3 regions of the Buttiauxella gaviniae genome follow, and region 3 is predicted to be linked to each of the others. Evidence: predicted binding sites of a transcription regulator. Region 3 holds the regulator's gene; each other region holds the start of a gene.
The links. The regulator Fur, encoded in region 3, represses iron uptake genes when iron is present. The targets are predictions, from matches to a motif close to ATAATAATGAGAACNACTATCAA.
Positions count from the first base shown of each region.

Region 1: fhuF (siderophore-iron reductase FhuF) is a predicted target of Fur. The motif match lies at 6,383-6,405, and genes of this name have one in related genera.
Region 2: ftnA (non-heme ferritin) is a predicted target of Fur. The motif match lies at 1,349-1,371, and genes of this name have one in related genera.

Region 1 is NZ_JBFMVT010000002.1:1,282,549-1,290,341, reverse strand. Features, by position in the region: gene pobA (4-hydroxybenzoate 3-monooxygenase) at 1-666, shown strand, start outside; gene AB1E22_RS06535 (helix-turn-helix domain-containing protein) at 703-1,599, shown strand; gene AB1E22_RS06530 (LuxR C-terminal-related transcriptional regulator) at 1,821-2,471, shown strand; gene AB1E22_RS06525 (helix-turn-helix transcriptional regulator) at 2,592-3,197, shown strand; gene AB1E22_RS06520 (YbaK/EbsC family protein) at 3,245-3,703, opposite strand; gene AB1E22_RS06515 (PTS sugar transporter subunit IIC) at 4,176-5,522, shown strand; gene fhuF (siderophore-iron reductase FhuF) at 5,576-6,364, opposite strand; gene AB1E22_RS06505 (GGDEF domain-containing protein) at 6,465-7,529, opposite strand.
Region 2 is NZ_JBFMVT010000002.1:3,796,271-3,804,063, forward strand. Features, by position in the region: gene AB1E22_RS18120 (glucosamine inositolphosphorylceramide transferase family protein) at 1-373, opposite strand, end outside; gene ftnA (non-heme ferritin) at 759-1,256, opposite strand; gene yecR (YecR family lipoprotein) at 1,484-1,831, opposite strand; gene AB1E22_RS18135 (RpiB/LacA/LacB family sugar-phosphate isomerase) at 2,178-2,816, shown strand; gene AB1E22_RS18140 (MFS transporter) at 2,874-4,292, opposite strand; gene azuC (stress response protein AzuC) at 4,508-4,591, shown strand; gene AB1E22_RS18150 (ABC transporter substrate-binding protein) at 4,782-6,374, shown strand; gene AB1E22_RS18155 (ABC transporter permease) at 6,472-7,425, shown strand; gene AB1E22_RS18160 (ABC transporter permease) at 7,430-7,793, shown strand, end outside.
Region 3 is NZ_JBFMVT010000002.1:3,230,009-3,237,801, reverse strand. Features, by position in the region: gene kdpE (two-component system response regulator KdpE) at 1-249, shown strand, start outside; gene pgm (phosphoglucomutase (alpha-D-glucose-1,6-bisphosphate-dependent)) at 306-1,949, opposite strand; gene seqA (replication initiation negative regulator SeqA) at 1,975-2,520, opposite strand; gene ybfF (esterase) at 2,705-3,481, shown strand; gene ybfE (LexA regulated protein) at 3,617-3,898, shown strand; gene fldA (flavodoxin FldA) at 4,073-4,603, shown strand; gene fur (ferric iron uptake transcriptional regulator) at 5,014-5,466, shown strand; gene chiQ (ChiQ/YbfN family lipoprotein) at 5,558-5,884, opposite strand; gene chiP (chitoporin ChiP) at 5,932-7,329, opposite strand.

The DNA of each region.
Region 1 (7,793 bases), 1.9 Mb from region 3:
CGGCATGAATACGAGCGTGTCTATCCGTTCGGTTGGCTGGGCTTGCTATCTGACACGCCGCCGGTAAATCACGAGCTAATTTATGCTCATCATGAGCGGGGATTTGTATTGTGTAGTCAGCGCTCACTAACCAGAAGCCGCTATTACTTGCAGGTTCCGCTGAGCGATAAGGTAGAAGCCTGGCCTGATGAACGTTTCTGGGAGGAGCTAAAATTACGCCTGCCCCAGGAGTTGGCGGAAAAGTTAGTGACTGGTCACTCACTTGAGAAAAGCATCGCGCCGCTGCGCAGCTATGTCGTTGAGCCGATGCAATATGGCAACCTTTTCCTGGTGGGGGATGCGGCGCATATCGTGCCGCCGACCGGGGCGAAAGGGCTCAATTTGGCTGCGTCAGATGTGAATTATCTGTATCGCATTTTGCGTAAGGTGTATCACGAAGGGCGAACCGATTTACTGGAAACCTATTCGCCCATGGCGCTGCGTAGGGTGTGGAAAGGTGAACGCTTTAGCTGGTTTATGACTAATCTTTTACATGACTTCACTGAGCAAAATGATTTCGATCGCAAAATGCAGCAGGCTGACCGTGAGTACTATCTGGCGTCCCACGCGGGACTAACCACCATTGCTGAAAATTATGTTGGGCTACCGTTCGAGCCGGTTGAGTAATCGGTTTTACAGCGGTTTGCGCCGAAAGAGGATGCCATGAGTCTGAACCCCAGCATTCCGGTCTTTAAACTGTATGGCGAAAGCCGCAACTGGCCTGCGGCAGATTTACTGCACTGCGAATCGATTCACAGCCGCAGCAGTCTTTATGAATGGCATATTCGCGTTCATCAACATGCGGATTTGGTTCAACTGCTCTATTTGCACAAAGGGCAGGTGGAGATAGATATTGAGGGCGTTAAACGCCATGTGGATCATGCCTGTATTCAGGTTGTACCGGCATTGTGCGTGCACGCCTTTAAATTTTCCCCTGGTGCGCAGGGCTATTCTTTGTCGTTTTCTGCACCATTAATCGCTCAGTTTGAACAGCAATTTGGCCGCCCTTTGCAGGTGCTAACCCAGGCTGCGTGTGTACCGGTAAAAAAGTCGCGCCGGCAAATTAATACGCTTTTTAGCACGCTGCAAAACGAGTATCAGGGCGAGGGTGAGGCGCGCGATATGATGCTGCATTCTCTGATCAGTGCGTTGCTCGTCTGGCTTAATCGCCAGTGTGCGCCTGCTCCCGGTGGAAGTTCGCGTGTAGAACGTAAACGTTCGGTGATAAACCAATTCAATCAACTGGTTGAGCGCCACTATCGTGAGCAGTTGGCGGTGACGCATTATGCCAGCAAGGTGGGACTATCGAGCGTGCATTTGAATAGCCTGTGCCATGAGTTTTATGGCTGTAGCGCCCTGAATGTTCTGCACCAACGTTTGCTGCTTGAGGCCAGGCGCAGTTTGCTTTACACCAGTATGACGATTAGCCAGATTTCAGAGTATCTTGGCTTTAGCGATGCGACCTATTTTTCTCGTTTTTTTCGCCGTTACACGAACATGACGCCGAAAGATTTCCGCCAACAGCCGGTGGGTGAGTTGCAAAAATATTCCATTATATAAATGCAGTGTTTAATTATATTTAAATAATGATTAAATCGTTCTAACCATTATGCCGCTTTCAGAAATATTATTTCATCATTAATGTTTTCTTCTGTTTTAAATTCTCAGCTAAATCCGATATTCTTTTTTAAACATGCTTCTTTCTTCCTGCTTATACATTAAATGTATAAATGGATGACGTGGATATTTTTTTGGGTTGATATATTAATCAAAGGAATGATATGGAAAACAATATCACTGCAAATTATTTATCTAATCAGATAATGGTGGTTGTACCCTGCGTACTTACGGCGGCGGGAATTGTTCATCAACTACAATCGGTTTGCAAAAACAGAAAATTAGTTAACGTAACCAAAAAGATTGATGAAGCTTACGCTGAGGTTCTAAAAGCGCCTGGCTCACTTATCATTTTAAATATCAGTGAGTCTTCAGCCCAGCTTGCGGAAGAGATTAAGTTTATTAACTGGTGCCGAACCGTTCAGCCGAGCGCGGTGATAGTCGCTTACACACGCAATCATAAATTAAGCATTCTTAATTATATTTCAGCCCTCGGGGTGCGGGTGATTATTTCTCAGTATGAGCCAACCGCCACTTTCAGCGAACTCATCATAAAATCTCTCTCTGTAACGACCATGCTATGCAGCCCGGCTATCAGAAATATTCTTGAAGAACGGATTTCTTGCGAGCTGACCGTTTGTGAAGTGCAGGTGATTGGGCAGTTATTCCTCGGGCATAACGTCAGCCAGGTGGCGCAGAATTTAGGGCGCGATATCAGAACTGTGAGCGCACATAAAAGGCATGCCATGGAAAAACTCGGTTTGCATTGTGAGAAAGATCTTTATGTTCTGGGGTGCGAGTTGTCAGGAAACTAACTGTTTTATAAGGAGATAAATGTGTCGGGATACAAAAAAAGGATTTTTCTGCGCAATCCCTTTTGCCGGGCAGTGGTCATTAGCAAACGGCCTTTAATGCAAGAGGGTTTGCAGGCCGTTATGGCAGAACAAGCGGAGCAGTCTTCACTACTTCCACTGGCAGATTACTCAGAACTTACGCCAGAAATAATGGAGCAGATAGACGTGGTGATACTGGAGCTGGATAGCCCACTTCAGAACAGTTTCGAAATATGTGACTTACTCAATCGCCTGCAAAATCAGTATCGACATGTTTATTGGGTGATCACTTTGCCCGCGCATCTGGTGAATATCGCGATTGAGCGGCTGCTGACGGCCAGAACGTCGCTGCTTTCTTTGCATGAACCGATGAGCAGCATCATCGAACACGTGTTCAATAGTGGGGCTGCGACGGAAAGAATCAGTACGCTGCTTTTACAGGAAAAAGCTGCGCAATCATCCGGCGATGAAGTGGTCAGAACGAAACTTACCTTTTCAGAACGCCGCGTTTTCCGGCTCATCAGTAAAGGCTGGCGGCTCAATCAAATTGCGACATTACTCGAGAAAAATTACAAAACAATCAGTGCGCAAAAAAGCAGTGCGATGCGCCGTCTGGAGCTGAAAACGGATGCTGAAATGTATGCCTGGATGATCAGCGACAGCGGAATGCAGGAGCTCAATTTACCGCCATATAGCCAGGAATTATGAAGGGAATCAGGCATGACTGAGGCGCTTGTTAGCCCTCAGTCAACGGATTAGAGACAAACATCAACCCAATGCGCGGCGGTGAGTTCAGCCATACGCTCAGGGGAAATACGCACCGCGCTGTGGATAGCGCCGGCAGCGGGCAAAACCTCTTTATATTGTTTTAGCGAAATGTCGCAGTAGACCGTAAGCGGGTTTTCCAGGCCAAATGGGCAAACGCCGCCGACGGGGTGACCCGTCCAGATAACCACTTCATCGCTGCTTAGCATACGGGCTTTCGCACCAAATACGGTTTTGAGTTTTTTATTATCCAGGCGTGCATCGCCTTTCGCGACAATCAGCACGACTTGATCTTTCACTTTTAACGACAATGTTTTAGCAATTTGCCCCGGTTCAACATTATGAGCCGCAGCGGCAAGGGCAACCGTCGCGGTGCTTTGGTTTAATTCAATAATGTCGATATCAGGTGCATTTTCGGCAAAGAATTGCCGGACGGACTGCAGGCTCATGCTTTTCTCCCATTCATGGCAGCAAATAATTTGGCATAAGCGTGTGCTATATGTAAACCAGTGAATATTGATAATACCTATCCAATTTCAATTTACCGGCCCGATGTTTATTGCGGTGAGTATGTTGAATTGAAAGTGAAAGCTGTGATGTGAATTGGCTAAAAAAGTTAATGTTTCAGCGATTTCTGGATCTTCTTCACAATCACTGCAACCGGTTTCAGTAACCGGTTGCAGTGCGTGAAATAGCGATGAATACTGAAACGGTCACACACCTGTACCCAATAATAAGAGCAGCCTATGAAACCTATTTTATTATGCTGTGCCACTGATGCCCCTGCCAGTGTTAAAGAAACCAAAGCTGTATACAAAAAGATCCCGGTTACGTGGGTCAACTCTATGAATTACGCACTGTTGTGCGGCGAGACGCTTCCCGCCGAAACTTTCGCGTTGATGGCCTGACAGGAGCACTGCTATGTCTTCAAATCATGCAGCCTTTAATTTGATATTTCGTTTTGTTGAAAACTACGTGAGCCCCGTAGCGGGACGGATTTCGTCACAGCGCCATGTCATGGCGATTCGTGACGGGTTTATCTCTGCGATGCCGTTCATGATTGTTGGTTCGTTCTTACTGGTCTTTGCGTACCCACCTTTTTCGCCCACCACGACCTGGGGTTTTGCTCGTGCGTGGCTGGATATGGCGAAACAGTTTGAAGGGCAGATTCTTACGCCGTTTGATATGACGATGGGTATTATGTCCATCTACATTTGTGCAGCCATTGCCTACAACCTCGGTAAGCACTACGTGAAATCGCACGGTCTGGATCCGTTCATGTGTGCAATGCTTTCGTTGATGGCGTTCCTGTTGGTAGCCGCACCGAAGACGAAAGGGACTCTGCCGGTCGATAGCCTGGGCGGGACGGGGATCTTTACCGCGATCCTGGTGGCGATTTACTGTGTCGAAATGATGCGTTTCCTGAAAGCGCACAATATCGGGATCAAACTGCCGGACCAGGTTCCACCGATGATCAAAAACTCCTTTGATCTTCTGATTCCGGTTCTGGTTGTTGTATTAACGCTCTATCCGCTAAGCCTGCTGATTCAGTCGCAGTTTGACATGTTGATCCCGCAGGCGATTATGTCCGTGTTTAAACCGCTGGTATCGGCTGCTGATTCGCTGCCTGCCATTCTGCTGGCGGTATTGATTGGTCACCTGCTGTGGTTTGCCGGGATTCACGGTGCGGCTATCGTTTCCGGGATGCTGCAAATGTTCTGGCTGACTAACCTTGGCATGAACCAGAGCGCGCTCGCGCAAGGTGCACCGCTGCCGCACATCTTTATGGAAGCGTTCTGGACATTCTTTATTGTTGTCGGGGGGTCGGGCGCAACTATGGGCCTGGTGATTTGCTACCTGCGCAGTAAATCTGCACACCTGCGCTCCATTGGCCGCCTCAGTATCGTTCCAACCTGCTTTAACATTAACGAACCGGTGATTTTCGGTACGCCAATCGTTATGAACCCTGTGTTCTTTATACCGTTCCTACTGGCGCCAATGGTTAACGCCGTGCTGGCATGGGGCGCGATGAAAATGGATTTGATTGGCCGTGTGATTTCTGTGGTGCCGTGGACAGCACCTGCACCCATCGGTGCGGCATGGGCGCTAGGCTGGGATTTCCGCGCGGCGATTCTGGTTATCTTACTGGCCGTGGTTTCCGCCATTATTTACTTCCCGTTCTTTAAAGTGTACGAGAAGCAATTGCTGGAACAGGAGGCGGAAGAGGCGCAAAGAGCGTCCGGGCAAGAGAGCCAGGAAGCGGCTTAAACATACTGTGAGTAGTGAGATGAAACGGTGGGGAAACCCACCGTTTTGCTTTTTTATTTTAAAGTACAGTCGCCGCAACGTTGCACATTTGGCAGTTTATAGCGCTGACAGCAGGTGCGACGTACCAATAAACCTTCACGAAGAATCACCGTACGGTAAAGTGGATTATCCTGGCCATCGCGTAACTGTTTTTCGAAAAAGCAGGCATGGCGTAATTCGGCAATCGTTGCGTCATCCAACAACGCTCTCAGCTCGCCAAAAAACCAGTTCAGCAGATATCCCGTATTGCTCCAGATGAGCTTGCTATTAATCTCACCGCTTTTTTCTAATGCATCAACGACAGGCATCAGCCCTTTGATAAGCAATTTTTCAAGGCGTTGAGCGAGCGGCTGCGTGGTCGCGGTTCTGTCTTCGTGAACATCCATCCAGAAAGTGGCGGCTCGACCCGATTCATGAAATTCGACCTGAATATGCTCCGGGTCGATATCTAACGCGCGCGGCTGGGTAATCAGCGCCATCACCAGCGGGGGAACCAGTAGGCCAAGATACCATTGCGCCCAGAGTGAAATTAGCGGCTTACCCTCTCGGGTGAGCTCCGGCTCCTCACGATAAATATGGTCACTGTAGCAGTTGAGAAGTGAGGTGAGAGCCGCGGGTTGCGACCACTGGCGCAGAGTAAGGCTATTTGTCGGGGCAGTTTCATTGAGTTTAATGATGTCGCTAAACCAGGGGCGGTGCTCAGCAAAATGCGCACGTAGCGCATCAGCAAGCGTGGGTTGCTCACTGGTATATGGCGGCTGCCACGCAAGGGAATCAATAAACTGTGAAGAGTGAAGTGCCATCGACAAACAAGACCACTAATACAAATGATAATGATTGCCAATCCTATCTATAGGTAAAGCCTTTAGCAAGAAGCAGAGAGGAAATGATGAGATTTTTTACTTAGCCTGCAAGAAGTGAATCGCTAACCAGAATACTGTTACGGCCCTGCCGTTTTGCACGATAAAGCGCGCCGTCGGCCTGGCGCAATGCCTCTTCGATATCCTGCTGTTCAAGGGGAGCCAGCCCAATGCTTATCGTCACGTTGGTCGCCACATCTTCATTAAACAGATGAGGGATTTCTAAATCATAAACGCGCTTGCGAATGCGCTCCGCCGTTTGCAAGGCACGCTCGGCATCAATATCAGTCAATAAAACCATAAACTCTTCGCCACCATAGCGCGTGACAATATCCCGTGAACGAACGGCATCACGAATGGCGGCGGAGACGTGCGTCAGCGCCTGATCGCCCATGCTATGGCCGTAGTTATCGTTGTAGGCTTTAAAATGGTCGATATCCAACAGCAGCACATAGTGTTGGCCGCTTCCTATCGAAAGGATTGTGTCCAGACGGTTTTGAAACCCGCGGCGGTTATATAAGCCCGTAAGCGGGTCTAACATGCTCAAATCATTAAGCGTTTCTTTTTCTTCGAGCAATTTATCCATTAAACGGCGGGTAAAGTTATCGTGGCGCTTATGAATGATATGTTGGATGGTGATCCCAAAACCGGGCAGGGCAATGGAATAAAACAGCCGCGGCCAATTGGCTCCCTGATCGAGCCAAAATACCATTAAGGTTACCGGCAAACAGGAAGCAATAAATGCTTGTATATTATTGATAAAAGAGATTGAGCCAATGAATAATATCGCCAGCAGCGCAATAATTAAAAACGACAGGTCATTGTGCGGCATTCCTGTCACTTTTAAATAGATATGTGCGGCCCAAAGTAAGCCTATTGTCAGGGAGACGGCAGGAATATTGATCAGCTGTTTTTTATTCAGGAATTGCCAGCCAAGGCATGACACGCTTATCACCAGTATCATAATGATTGGCACGGTAATGTGCTGAGTGTTGGCTGCGGGAGATATCATGCTAAAACTCGCAGAAAACGCATTCAGAATAAGAAATAAACGCAAAGAGAGTTGGTGTTTCCCTTTGAGTAAAGCGCGCCAATTTTTTGCTGTCATATCAATTATTGTTCTTACGACGCATGCCCGACGGTATGCTATTGAATGAATTATCCAGTATAAAAATATATCGAAATATTATTGCGTTATGAAATTATATTCATGCTAATCATATTATTAACATGGGTGCTCAATCTATCACCTTACTTAATTTATGTCATCTGGTGATCGGAAAAGCTTTCATCTTTCTTATGTAAAACAACTCAAACGCCATCGCTGACAAACGAGAAATTATATCATATGATATTGGTTATCATTACCAAT
Region 2 (7,793 bases), 570 kb from region 3:
CTGGGATCATAAACAGATTGCCATCGAGATTGAACAGGAAGGGAAACGAAAGATGGCAGTTTAAATCATCAAAACCTTCCAGTTTGACATCCTCTATCTCCTCAAGATTCGGGTTCAGAACCCGGCAGCGGAGTATTCCTTTTGAATTGAGGAAGCTAAATGCTTCGTAGAAAACATATAATTTATCTTCCTTTTCAATAATAAAAGGATCGGCCTGGAACGTATATTTTTTATCAAGGATCTGTGCTTTAGAATTATTTAAAATATCCAGAGTATTTTCAGGGAAAGAATGTGCGTTATTTTTAATGATCATAATGTCCCAAGAGTCATGAAAAAATAACTTTTTAATTAATTTGTTGTTTTTGTTTAACATTTTATCATATTGTCCATGTTGGTTATTACTGGTCTCAGGAAAAACATGATGCTTATTATTTTAAAATTATAAGTAATGCTAAATCAGGTTGCTTTAACAGGGCAAAACCGTTGTGAAGAAGAAAAACGAAGAGACTGCTGATGGGAGTATAGACACTTAATTTTTATTCGCCTTTTTAAATACAAAAAAATCTTAATAATCTGCAGGGCTTATCAAAATCATCGATTTTGGATAAAAAGAGTATTCAGGAAAAATCATTAATAACAAAGGGGTATGTTACCAAAAGCGAATAAATGGGAGGTGTTGCAGGAATATCAGCTAGATGGGCGATTGTATTTTTGTGAAAAAAATGGCAAGCACAAAACATGCTTGCCGATAATTCGTATTAAGCTTGCGTATCGAGAGTGGAAAGTTCTTTATCCACGAAATAAAGACCTTCGCCGCTTTTGCCAACCAGGCTGAGTTTATCCAGTACAGATTTGAACAATTTCTCTTCTTCATGCTGCTCTGCCACATACCATTGCAAGAAGTTAAAGGTTGGATAATCCTGCGATGTCATTGCTGCATGAGCCAACTCATTAATCTTGCGAGTGATTAACTGTTCGTGTTCGTAGGTGGCGCTAAACAGATTATCCAGCGAGGTATAGTCATGATCGGGGGCTGGAATCGCATTAATGCGCGGCAGGCTGCCGGTATCCGTCAGATAGGCAAACAGGCGCTGCATATGTTCCATCTCTTCCTGAGCGTGGCGACGCAAGAAAGCCGCTGCACCTTCAAAGCTATGGTAGCTGCACCAGGCGCTCATTTGTTGATAAAGCAGGGAAGAATAAAGCTCAAGATTCATTTGTTCGTTAAGTTTTTCGATCATTTCAGCTTTAAGCATGGTGCGCTCCGGAAAATAGAATATTCAATAAGAGCGCTACTTTAATTTTATTATTTCAATAATGCAAAGGAATTGTTAATTATATTATTGTAATGATAATGGTTGCTAATAGTATTTCCATTTAAGGTGAGTTTGTTTATTGAATAAGAATGATTTTTATTTAATTGAACGGCGGAGGGATAATCGTCATCCGCCGATTTTTAAATAATGGCGCGTCTTTTACTCAGTTACTGAACAATCGTTTCGTCTCTAAGATATTTCTCCATTCCCACGCCCCGGCACTGATACTCAAGCGTCACCTGCTGATTCAGACATAACGCACCGCTGCGCAGGCTACAGGTCTTGATCGGCTCTCCATAGGGGAATGCGGCGATATAACCCCACTGCTGGCATTGATGGCTCGCGGTTGATTGCGCAATGTAGCTATCGACCTTTCCGTTTTGTAACGCGGGCAGATCAAAACCCAGACGCACAACGCCCGCAACTTCGCTACTCTTGATGGGCTGAGGTATTTTATCCAGGGTGCAGCCCGCTAATAACGTAGCCGTTAAAACTAAACAAAAAGTTCTCATCATGCTGATGCTCAAAGACTGTTTTTTATAAATTTAGCACGCGCAGGAAACAGAAAATCATCTGTAGCATAAAGCGATTTAATTTCACTTAGATAAATCAATGTGACTTTCCTAACGCAAATTTATGTCTACTTTTCGGTGGGCGGGGGCTAAATCAATCCCGTTAGTCCTGATGGAATCAGATGGGGAGGGCGCTTTGCAAAGCGTCAGAAAGCAAAAGTGTGAGCACCTCTTAATTTTTTAAAACAAAATTTCATTAAATTTGAAAGTATGTTTGCTAGATAGTATCGTTAATGCATACCAAAGCTATTCACCGCGGGAAATCCCGTGACCCAATCAGGAGACGGAAATGAAAATAGCACTGATGATGGAAAACAGTCAGGCTGGAAAAAACGCCATCATTCTTAAAGAGTTGCAAGCAGTTGCGGCTGAAAAAGAGTACTCAGTCTACAACGTAGGCATGAGCGATGAGCAGGATCACCACCTGACCTACATCCACCTCGGTATCATGGCCAGTATTCTGTTGAATGCCAAAGCAGTTGATTTCGTTGTCACCGGGTGTGGCACAGGCCAGGGCGCGATGATGTCTCTGAACATCCATCCGGGCGTGGTGTGTGGCTATTGCCTGGATCCAGCAGATGCTTTCCTGTTCTCGCAAATTAACAACGGTAACGCCCTGTCCCTGGCCTTTGCGAAAGGCTTTGGCTGGGGTGCAGAACTGAACGTGCGCTATATGTTCGAAAAAGCGTTCACAGGCCGTAAAGGTGAAGGTTATCCGGTTGAGCGTAAAGAGCCGCAGGTTCGTAACGCCGGTATTCTGAATCAGGTTAAAGCGGCTGTGGTGAAAGAAAACTATCTGGATACACTGCGTGCTATCGACCCTGAGCTGGTGAAAACCGCGGTTTCCGGCGAGCGTTTCCAGAAGTGCTTCTTCGAGAATTGCCAGAATAAAGAGATTGAAGCGTTCGTTCGCGAAATCCTTGCTTAATATTGCACACGGCCAGCTTTCGCTGGCCGTTCTTTTATAAGTCCCTTTCTGCCTCGACTAACCCTTCTTAGATACGCTACTTCCCGCGTTTTGCGGCAGGCGCAGCAAATCAATCAGCCCGAGCAGGCAAATCAGCGTAATCATCACAAACGAAATTTTAATGCTAATGCCGGGAATCGCCGTGACGTCCAGCCACTGACTCAGCTTTTCACCAAGACGTATGCCAATCGCCCCAAGGGTAATTCCCAGCCCGACTGAAAGCTGTGTCGCGGTGCTAAACAGCGTATTGGCGTAGCTCATCTGGGGGGAAGGAACATCGGAAAAGGCGAGGGTGCTGATGCCGGTGAACTGCATCGAACGGAACATGCCGCCGAAGAAAAGTATCGCAATAATTAGCCAGGTACTGGTCTGCGGGGTGAGAAAAGCACAGGCCAGCAGCGAGGCAACATTGAGCAGGCCATTAATAATCAACAGTTTTTTAAACCCTAAGCTGCGAATCAACGCCGTAGTGGCCGGTTTCATCGCGAGGTTTCCAGCAAACACCGCCAACACTAATAATCCCGAATGAAAAGCATCCATCCCGAAACCGACCTGAAACAGCAGCGGCAATAAAAACGGCACCGCGCTGATAGAGGTCCGAAATAGTGACCCGCCGTACATCGTCACCCCAAAAGTTTGTACTTTTAAAGCATCAAGACGAATCATCGGGTGTTTCGCGCGTTTAAAATGCCGCAGCGAGAACCAAAGCGCCGCCGCTCCCAGCACCAGCAGGCTCACGGTTGGGAGCACGTTAATTTGCGATTGCCCGAGCATTTCCAGGCCGTAGACCAGGCTAATCATCGCTACTGCCGTTGCGGCAAAACCGATGGCATCAAACGGGCGACGCTCGTCATCATGTATATCGGGTATCAGGCGCCATGCCAAAGCCATCGCAATCAGGCCAAGCGGCAGATTGATGTAAAAAATCCAGCGCCAGGAGGCGTAACTGGTGATAAATCCCCCCAGCGGCGGGCCGATGATGGGCGCAACCAACGCAGGCCAGGTGAGCGTGGCAATCGCGGTAATCAGCAAATGTTTGGGTGTCGTACGTAACACCGCAAGGCGACCAACGGGCACCATCAGTGCGCCGCCAATCCCTTGTAAAACGCGCATCGCAACAAACTGTTCCAGCGTGTTAGCCATGCCGCACAATACCGAAGCGAAAGTGAATATCCCGAGTGCCAGGGTAAAAACTTTGCGAGCGCCAAATCGGTCAGCAATCCAACCGCTTGCGGGAATTAACACGGCAAGTGTGAGCAAATAGGCGCTCATGCCGATGTTCAAATCAACGGCTTCAATACCGAAGGTGCGTGCCATTTCAGGCAGGGCGGTAGCGATAACCGTACCGTCGAGAAACTCCATGAAAAATGCGCCAGCAACCAGTAATGCCATTCCGGAGATGCCACGTTTTGCTGCCGGAGAAGGGGTGTCATTCATGAGCGAAACTCAAAATTAAAATTATGTTTTAAAAAAAAGTTGAGTCAATTAACCAGTTAAGTCGTGGATATGCAAGCCATTTTGTGTGACGAACATGTAAAATCCACACTCAAAATGTGTGATGCACATCACAAAACTATTGATTTGTGTGACGGATGTCATATTATTAGCCACATAACGAGCAACACCTGAAAAAATAAAAACTGGAGCACACAATGAAACTGCGCAAAATCCTGAAAAGCATGTTTGAAAACTACTGCAAAACCTTTAAAGATGTACCTCCTGGCGGCATGTTCTAATCTGCCAGCCGATAAAAAACCTGCTGCGGCAGGTTTTTTTATGCCCCAAATTTGCCGTCTAACCCCCAATATACCTCTATTTTTTTCATTAGCACTTTTTCGCATAAGGTTATGCACTTTACACTCATTTACAATGTGGGTATGGCTGGTGCACTATGCGGGCTCTAATTGAGACGGAGTCCGTGAATAAATGCGTAAACCCCTGTTATTTTCTGCGCTGTTTGCCTCTTTGGCCCTGGCACTTTCTGGCTGTGATAATGCGAAAAGTGATACTGCAGCAACGCCTGCCCCGGCAAAACAAGCCTCTCAGGATGGCGGTAATTTGATTATCGGTGTCACCACCGGCGATCCGTTGGCGATGAACCCATTGTATGCCAGCGACCGTACCACGCTCACCATCATGCAAGCGCTTTACGCCCCGCTTTACAGCTTCAACGGCGACAAAATCGAATGGGGCCTGGCAGAAAGCCTGACGCCTTCAGAAGATAACCTCTCATACATTTTAAAACTCAAACCGAATCTGAAATGGCAAGATGGGCAGGCTATTACCGCAGACGACGTGGTGTTTACCTTCAACAAATTGCTCGATGAAAAGCAGCACAGCTTCTTCCGCAGCATGTTCGTTTATGGCGGCAAACCGATTCAGGTCAGCAAAGTCGATGAGCAAACCGTGAAATTCACCCTTCCACAGGTGAGCGCAGCCTTCGTCGGTTCGCTGGTGCAGATTTACCCGATTCCGCAGCACGTGTTTGCCAGCGAAAGCGGCGATATGGAAAAGAGCACCAAAAACGATGCGCCAGTGGGTTCAGGGCCGTTTAAATTCAAAGAGTATCGCGCCGGTCAGTATTATGCGCTGACCCGTTTTGATGATTACTGGAACGGTAAACCTAAGCTCGATGCGGTGACTTACCGTTTCGCTAAAGACAGCAACTCAGCAAACCTTGCGCTGCAAAACGGCGAGATCAACATGAAGATGATTGATCCGCAGGATGTCACCCGCCTGAAATCCAGCGGTAAATTCGACTTCGTGATTTACCCGGAAGGGCGTCTGGCATACATGACGTTTAACCAGAACATCGACAGCATGAAGAACAAGGCGCTTCGTCAGGCCATCGCTTATGCCATCAATAAAGACGAACTGGTTCAGGCTGCGTTCTCCTCCCTGGATTATGCTCAGCCAGCCGCCTCTATTCTGACGCCAGATACGCTTTACCAGACTAGCGACGTTGAACCTTATAAATACGACGTTGAAAAAGCAAAAGCGCTGCTGAAAGAATCGGCTGCACCGGCGAATTTGAAACTGCGTCTTGCTTATATTAACACCAATAAAACCCAGGAAAGCATGGGGCTGTATATCCAGCAGCAGTTGAAAAACATCGGTATTACGGTCGAACTGATGCCAATGGATGCCAACGCGATGTCTCAGCGCAGCCTGGATATGAAAAATACTGATTATGAATTAAGCCTGGGCGGCTACATCATGGGCATGGAACCTGATGGCTATAAGTCTTTGTACATGAGTAACGAAGCTTATAACTATGCCCATTATAAGAACCCGGCGTTTGATGCGCTGTGGGAACAGGGTGCCACTGAGACAGACAAAACCAAACGCGCTGAGATTTACAAGCAAATCCAGCAAACGGTAGCCAACGATATGGCGTGGTATCCGATTGCCTACACCAATGCGGTTGTTGCCGTGGATAAGCGCTTTGCTGGAACCAAAGAGGCAGAACCTAAGCCTGTTTATATGTTCCAGGACTTGTCGAAAATCTATCAAAAATAATTAACTTTATCTTTAAGGGTCTCGTTTAAGAGGCCCTTATTGTAGGTCGGATAAGCGTAGCGTCATCCGACATTGATTGAGTCAATTTTGAGGCAGTATGAACAATCTGTTAGTACGACGCCTGGCACAGTTAGTGCCGATGTTGTTCTTTATCTCGCTGGTGTCGTTTTTGCTGGTCAAACTGGCGCCGGGCGACCCGGTGCAGGCGTACATTACGCCACGTATGAACCCTGAAGATATTGAACGTATCCGTCACAGTCTCGGGCTTGATAAACCGATGTTTATGCAATACCTGTTGTGGCTAAAAAACGTGCTGCAAGGGGATTTGGGCTATTCGCTCATTTACCACCGCCCGGTGTTAACCATGATTGCCGAGCGTATTCCGGCCACCCTGGGTTTGATGGGCGCCTCACTGATTCTGGCGATGGTGCTGGCTATTCCATTGGGGCTGCTGGCGGGCGCGTATAAACACCGCTGGCTCGATCACTTCCTGAATATGTTTGCCTACATCGGCATTTCCATCCCTATTTTCTGGTTTGGTATCTTACTGATTACTGTGTTTTCGGTGCAGCTAAACTGGCTGCCGAGCATGGGCATGCGCACCATCGGCGTAGAAGATTCGTGGCTGGATGTGGTTCGCCACGGCATTTTGCCGTGCATTGCGCTGAGCTTTTATAACTTGTCCAACTACGTGCGCTACATCCGCTCCAACACCATCACACAGCTTTCGGCGGATTACGTGCAAACGCAGCTCGCGTATGGCGCGACGCGCCGTTCAATCTTATTCCGTCATGTTCTCAAAAACGTGCTGCTGCCGGTGATCACCCTGTTTGGGATCTCTTTTGGCGAGCTGGTGGTCGGGGCGTATGTCACTGAAAGCGTGTTCTCCTGGCCGGGAATGGGGCTGCTCGGGATTCAGTCGATAACCTCTCTGGATTACCCGCTGATCATGGCGATGATCATGCTTTCTTCATTGATGCTTATCGTCGGCAATTTACTGGCAGATTTGTTATATCGCGTGGCTGACCCGCGCATTAAGGCGTTGAGGTAAGACGATGAGTAGACGTTGGCAACAAGTTAAACATGGCCTGAAACGTAATCGTCCCGCTCAATTCGCGTTACTGGTATTGGTTATTTTCAGCATTGCGGCGTTACTGGCGGCACTCAGCCCCTGGGATCCGAATCAGATGTCGCTGACGGCCCGATTGCAACCACCCGATGCCACGCACTGGTTTGGCACGGATGACTATGGGCGCGACTATTTCACTCGTGCCTTGTACGGCGGCCAAATTTCCCTGATGGTCGGTTTCCTGGCGATGCTCTTTTCAACGCTAATTGGCACGCTGGTGGGTACCGTTAGCGGCTATTTTGGTGGGCGAATTGATAACATCATGATGCGCATCGTCGATATTTTGATGT
Region 3 (7,793 bases):
ACACGCGAGGGGGCGGAGATTCACCTCACTCCGATTGAATTTCGCCTGCTCGCCACGCTGTTAAATAACCACGGTAAAGTGCTGACTCAGCGCCAGTTGCTCAACCAGGTTTGGGGGCCAAATGCCGTGGAGCACAGCCACTATCTGCGGATTTATATGGGGCATTTGCGTCAGAAACTGGAAAGCGATCCGGCGCGCCCAAGCCATCTGTTGACCGAAACAGGGATTGGTTATCGATTTATGTTGTAGCTATCAACAGACGTAAAAAAGGCGCCTTCACGGCGCCTTTTCACTGTTATTAACGCTTATTTCGCGCTTGAAAGCACTTCGCTAACAATCTCAACCGCTTCTTTCTCGATTTGCAGGCGATGCTCTGCACCCAAGAAACTTTCACAGTAGATTTTGTACGCATCTTCCGTACCGGAAGGACGTGCTGCAAACCAGCCGTTTTCGGTCATCACTTTCAGGCCGCCAATGGATGCGCCGTTACCTGGTGCCGCGGTTAAGCGTGCGGTAATCGGGTCGCCCGCCAGCGTACTTGCGCTAACCATTTCAGGGGAAAGTTTGGACAGTGCCGCTTTCTGCGCAGACGTGGCTGGCGCTTGCAGACGGTTATAGCTTGGCGCACCGAAACGGGCAGCCAGTTCGTCATAATGCTGCTGCGGATTTTTACCGGTTACGGCGGTAATTTCTGCCGCCAGCAGGCACATGATGATGCCGTCTTTATCGGTGGACCACGGCGTGCCGTCGAAACGCAGGAATGATGCCCCGGCGCTCTCTTCACCGCCAAAGCCAAAGCTTCCGTCAAATAAGCCGTCGACAAACCATTTGAAACCAACCGGCACTTCTACCAGCTTGCGGCCCAAATCATTCACCACACGGTCAATCATCGCAGAAGAAACCAGGGTTTTACCCACTGCAACATCTTTGCCCCACTGCGGACGATGCTGGAACAGGTAATTAATCGCAGCAGCCAGGTAATGGTTCGGGTTCATCAGGCCCGCAGGCGTGACGATACCGTGGCGGTCGTAATCCGGGTCATTGGCAAATGCCAAATCAAACTTGTCACGCAGCGCCAGCAAACCCGCCATTGCGCATTCGGAGGAGCAATCCATACGGATAGCGCCGTCTTTATCGAGATGCATGAAGCGGAAGGTTTGATCGACGTGATCGTTAACAATCGTCAGATCCAGATTGTAGTGCTTCGCAATACGCTGCCAGTATTCGATACCGGAACCACCGAGCGGATCAACGCCCAGTTTCAGGCCCGCTTTCTGGATAGCAGCCATATCAACGATATCCACCAGCCCTTCGATAAACGGCTGAATCAGATCTTGTTCTTGCACGTGGCCGCTTGCCCACGCCTGATCAAGAGAGATGCGTTTTACGTCTTTCAAACCGTTAGCCAGCAGCGTATTAGCGCGATCTTCAACCACTTTGGTGACGTTAGTATCAGCCGGGCCACCGTTTGGCGGATTGTATTTGATACCGCCGTCATCCGGTGGGTTGTGCGAAGGCGTAATAACGATACCGTCCGCTTGTGCACCACCTGATTTGTTGTGCGTCAGAATGGCATGAGAGATAGCAGGTGTCGGCGTATAGCCGTTTGCCTGCTGCACAATGACATCCACACCGTTCGCAGCCAGCACTTCCAGCACGGAGATAAACGCAGGTTCAGACAGCGCGTGAGTATCTTTACCCACATAGCACGGCCCGGTAATTCCATTTTTTGCACGATCTTCTGCAATCGCCTGAGCAATCGCCAGAATGTGAGGCTCGTTGAAATTATGACGTGCCGCACTGCCACGGTGACCGGAAGTTCCGAACTTCACCGCGTGTTCGCTATTCCCCACTTCAGGCTTCAGCACATAATACTGGGCCGTGAGTTGGGCTACGTTAATCAAATCGCTCTGTTGTGCCGGTTGTCCTGCACGAGGGTGGTTAGCCATTGGCCTTTCCTTCTGACGCGAGGTGTTAGATTGTGCCGCAAACCTTTTCAATCAATTCCGCCGGGAACTGCATTGATTGCATGATGTGTTCGATCATGCTGCATTTACGACCCGTATTGGTATTAGTAATGACCCAGTATGGCGTGCCTGGAACATGCTTAGGTTTAGTCTGGTTGCCGTTAGCAAGGAGCGTTTGCTCGTTACCGGCAAAATAGACGCGGGTGCGACCATGCAGCGATTCGGTCGCTTCACCAAAAGCATGAGCATCGAGGGTATACAGCGTAGAAAGCACCATCATGAAACGGTTAACAGCTTTCTTTTGTTCTGCATATTCATCGGAAAGCAGCAGTTCACGCACCGCGCGAACACGATCGCGTGCTTTGTTTACGGGTTTGGCTTCCGGAGCGGCGACAACTTGTGCTGCCTGGCCGGTCGTTGCTGGTGTAGCAGGCGTTTGGCCGGCGGTAAATTTCAACATGCGCCGTAAAATGTCGGACGCGCTCTCACCAATGTGCTGCGTGTGGCTGGCAATATAGCGATAGAGCTCGTCATCAACTTCAATTGTTTTCATCTTAATCCAGTGCGATATCTTTTCTGAATACAAGTTGTTGGGATTATAGGGACAAATCCCAACCTCGGGTAGCGCCAAGCTTTTGTCACACCACAAAGTCAGACTAGACTGAATATTTGCGGCACAGCGGCAGGATGCCGTTATGATACCCTAACCTCACGAAGTAAAAAAAAAGAACTTTGCCATGAAATTGAATGCTCGCCTGCAAACTGCGCAACAATCGACTAGTAATTCCCCCATCGTACTTATTCACGGTCTTTTTGGTAGCCTGGATAATCTTGGCGTGCTGGCCCGTGACCTTGGGCAAAATCACACGCTGCTGCAAATTGATCTTCGCAACCACGGTTTATCACCACGTAGCCCAGAGATGAACTACGCCGCCATGGCGCAGGACGTAGTGGAAACGCTCGATGAATATGGCGTTGAGAAAGCGATTATCATCGGTCATTCGATGGGCGGCAAAGTGGCGATGGCGCTGACCGCGATTGCACCGCAGCGCATCGATAAATTAGTGCTCATTGATATTGCGCCGGTGGATTATCAGGTTCGCCGCCATGACGAGATTTTTGCGGCAATTAATGCGGTTAGTGCCGAGAAAATCACAACGCGTCAGCAGGCCGCGAAAGTGATGCGTGAATACCTTAATGAAGAAGGTGTGATTCAGTTCCTGCTGAAATCTTTTACCGATGGTGAATGGAAATTTAATGTGCCGGTGTTGTGGGAGCAGTACGAAAATATTGTCGGCTGGAAAAAAATTCCGGCGTGGAACGAACCGGCACTGTTTATACGCGGTGGCACCTCGCCTTATGTGGATGAATCACACCGTAGCGAACTGCTTTCGCAGTTCCCGCAGGCGCGTGCACATGTGGTTGCCGGAGCCGGGCATTGGGTCCATGCCGAAAAACCTGATGCTGTTTTGCGCGCAATCCATCGTTTTATCGACCTAACAGCCGCAAACTGATTAAAAACAGACCGACTGGCCGCAAGATGCGGCTAACGCGTTGGCGCGCAAGCCATGCTGATGTATGATTGCGCGCTAAATTGCGCCAGAGCACCCCGCTCCGTGCCACCTGAATTCCCTGTCAGTAGTCTAATCATGGCAAAAGAACAAACGGACCGTACTACATTAGATCTGTTCGCGGACGAGCGTCGCCCGGGGCGACCAAAAACCAATCCGCTAACGCGTGATGAGCAGTTGCGTATCAACAAACGCAATCAACTCAAGCGCGATAAAGTACGCGGCCTGAAGCGAGTGGAGTTAAAGCTCAACAATGAGGCGGTAGAGGCTCTTAATCAGTTGGCTGAAGCGCGCAATATCAGCCGCAGTGAACTGATTGAAGAGATACTGCTCGAACAACTGAAGCAACATCTTAGTTAGATATCGTGTTATACCCATTAGCATTCGAGTTGCAGGACGATGGGTATAATGTTGCAGTCTGTGCACTACAGGGTTATAGCAGTTTCCGCCCCGTGATGTGTTCTGCTATGATTGCCCTATCTGTGGCCAAATAGCAGCCATCATACCATTAAGTATCAAGAGGTTATTTTACTCATGGCAATCGTAGGCATTTTTTTCGGCAGCGACACCGGTAATACCGAAAATATCGCGAAAATGATTCAAAAACAGCTCGGTAAGGACGTTGCTGAGGTGCATGACATTGCTAAGAGCAGCAAAGAAGACCTGGAAGGCTTCGATATTCTGCTTCTCGGCATTCCAACGTGGTATTACGGCGAAGCGCAATGCGACTGGGATGATTTCTTCCCGACGCTGGAAGAAGTTGATTTCAATGGCAAACTGGTTGCGCTGTTCGGCTGTGGCGACCAGGAAGACTACGCAGAATATTTCTGTGACGCATTAGGTACTATTCGCGACATTATCGAACCGCGCGGTGCGGCGATTGTGGGCCACTGGCCAACAGCAGGTTACCATTTCGAAGCGTCTAAAGGCCTGGCAGATGACGATCACTTTGTTGGCCTGGCTATCGACGAAGATCGCCAACCTGAGCTTACCGCAGAGCGCGTTCAGAAATGGGTTAACCAGGTTTCTGAAGAACTGAATCTGGCTGATATCCTCAGCGCTTAATGCTATTAGTGACGTGGCCCTTTGGCTGCGTCACATTATCAATAGATATTTCCGATTAAAATAATTGCTACAAATTTGTAACTTTTCAGTTTGTCCCTGTACAATGAATTCCTGGAAAATAGCTAGTAAGGCAAGCAAATCGCGACTCAGCCGCAGTTTTCTGGCTTGAATATGCTTTTACCCTAAATAATTCAAGTTGTGGCCAGGCGGCCAGGGAGCTTATCCCCAAGAGCTTACTTTAGTAAGTGACTGGGGTAAGTGAGTGCAGCCAACACCCCCCACAGCTTGAAGTATGACGGGTATAATACTTGCGGTTCCCATTTAGAATTTGCAGTTCTATAATGAGACGCATTCATCTTAACGCTCACCCTGAGTCCGAGCGATTCGTTAAGCAACAGGACAATTTCCGCATGACTGACAACAATACCGCATTAAAGAAGGCCGGCCTGAAAGTCACGCTTCCTCGATTAAAAATCTTAGAAGTGTTGCAGGGGCCGGTGAATCATCACGTCAGTGCGGAAGACTTATATAAGCGTCTGATTGATATGGGTGAAGAGATTGGTCTCGCCACCGTTTATCGCGTATTAAACCAGTTTGATGATGCAGGCATTGTGACCCGTCATAATTTCGAAGGCGGTAAATCCGTGTTCGAACTGACGCAACAGCATCACCATGACCACTTAATCTGCCTGGACTGCGGCAAAGTTATTGAATTCAGTGATGATTCAATCGAAGCGCGCCAGCGTGAGATTGCATCTCGTCATGGCATTCGTCTGACGAACCACAGCCTGTACCTTTATGGTCACTGCGCTGAAGGTGATTGCCGTACAGACGAGCACGCACACGAAATCAGCGAAAAGTAATCCGTCTATCCTGGCTTCCCTAACCCAGAGGTCAGATGTAAAAAAACCGGTGAGGAAGCTCACCGGTTTTTTTATTGCATGAAGATCACCGCTACTGGTTGTTGGTACGGATCTCTTGCCAGATTTTATCGCATTTGGCTTTGACCGCCTGGTCGTTACCCGTGCGGGTTGCCTGAATGCAATTCTGGTAATCGAGGGTGCGAACCGTCTCTTTCTTCGCAAATTCCTGATGCTGTTTTTCCTGAGCCAGCACATTGAGCACGCTTTGGCACGCCTGGACTTTATCCGGATTACCTTCGGCGGTGTTAATACACGCGCTGTAAGCTGCTTTCAGCTTTGAATCTTCCGGCGCTGTTTTCGGTTGTGCGCAGGCGCTCAAACCTAAAGCCATCACCGTCACTAAAATGATTTTTTTCATGCTGAGTATCCTTAAACAAACCGGGCATTCTCATGCCCGGAATCAAATCAGAAGATGGTGAATGGGGCGATAACGATAAATTTCACGTCGCGCTCATCCTGGAAGATGTTGCCGTAACCCCCGCCCCAGCTTGGAATATCGGAGTGGTTGTCGTACTGAGTGAAGTGCAACTTGAAGAGGGTTCCCTTCGCACGACCATCCTGAACGGTATACATTGCATCAAGGCTGTATGCAGACTCTTTCAGACGGCGATCCGCATCGTAGAAGCCATCGGTCGTCGGTTTAGAGCTTGGTTTAGCATCCCATGCGTAAACATAAGAAGCACCTACCGCCCAACCCGCGAGGTTCCAGTTGCTCAGGTCATACATTGCGCCTGCAAATACCGCTTTTTCACCGTTGGCGTTGAAGTCAGAGCGGTTATCCCACCACACATCAAGACGACCGTTAGAAGATGCATAAGTTGGCGTCATACGTTGCAGGAAGTAGCCCTGCTGGCCGTCTGCCTTAACCATGGTGCCTTCAAGACGCAGGTCGACCTGGCCGACTCGATAGCCGAAGGTTAATGCCTGCAACCATGCAGTACCGTCGTACAGATCGTTGACGCTGCCATCAGAGACTTTGTCACGCGTTCCATAGAATTGATAGCTGGTGGTCAGCGGGCTACCAGCAATGTCAAATTTATAGCTGGCTTTGGTGAAGTATTGATCCACATAACCTTCAGCCTGGCCGAAGGCCGCTTCAAGGATCAAATCATTTTTGAAGTCGTATTTAGCGCCGACAGAGTGCAGGTAATCGACTTTGGTGTTTTTATCGTTCTGATAGAACTTGTCCATCTCCAGGTGCCATGGGGATTTATATTCGTTAGTCCACATGTAGGAGAAGCTCAATGCGCCCGCATCTGCATAGTCAAAGTTTGCACCCGCTTCAGCGCCCTGATAGGTGCCTGGCATGAAGCTCCAGTGCGGAGCCAACAGAGTTTGACCGGTGGGTTGGATGTAACCTGCACGCGCCCAGACTGGACCATATTTGAATTTAGCAGCGGCTTTATAGAGGCTAATCCCGCTTTTATCGCCGGAATAGTCTTCGTCATACGCTTTGTTTTTTGAAGAGAATGCGATTTCGTTTGGGTGACCGCTGTCACCATTTTCTGCCATTTCGATAGCAGTAAAGGCCGCAATATCAAGACCGAACATGTCCGCAGCATAACCAGACTGGAAGTCCAGATTTGCGTTCCATGTGGAGTGAGCGAGGTTGGTTTCGTATTTATCCGTTGTAACGTCTTTACGGTCGCGCTCACGTTGCCAGTAATAGACACCGCCGGTCAGCGTGGAGTCATCAATAAAACCTGCTGCACTTGCCTGAGGGATTACAACCAGTCCGGAAAGAGCCGTGACACCTGCAATAGCAAGAGCCAGCGCACTACGTTTGCCACTAAACGTACGCATATAATATTCCTCTTTGACGTATAAATAATCGCTGGACGTTAAAAGACGTCATATCGCGAAAAAAAGTAAAAATGCCTAACGGCTAAAGCGGTTATGAATATTTGCCCGCATTACTGCTGTTCATAAGACTATTTTTCGCGACGCGAATTATCAACGACTTTGTAAGAGTTCATTCCGATACTATGACAGAGAGCACATAATTTATGAGTATTTGTAACAAACAACGACACGAGAATTTTATAGGGTAAATTACGTTAATTTACATACAAAGCTCTAATAGAGAGCGCTCACATAGTGATTGCTAGAATTTTTTATGCTTCAGGATTGACCGAAGAAAATGTATGAAAACGGACTTAAATAACATTAATTCGCAACGCGAATGCAGATAAAAAGTTAAGCTGATGATTATAAAGCGAAAAAAAACGCCGCAATTTGCGACGTTTTTGTCAGATATTGACTTACAG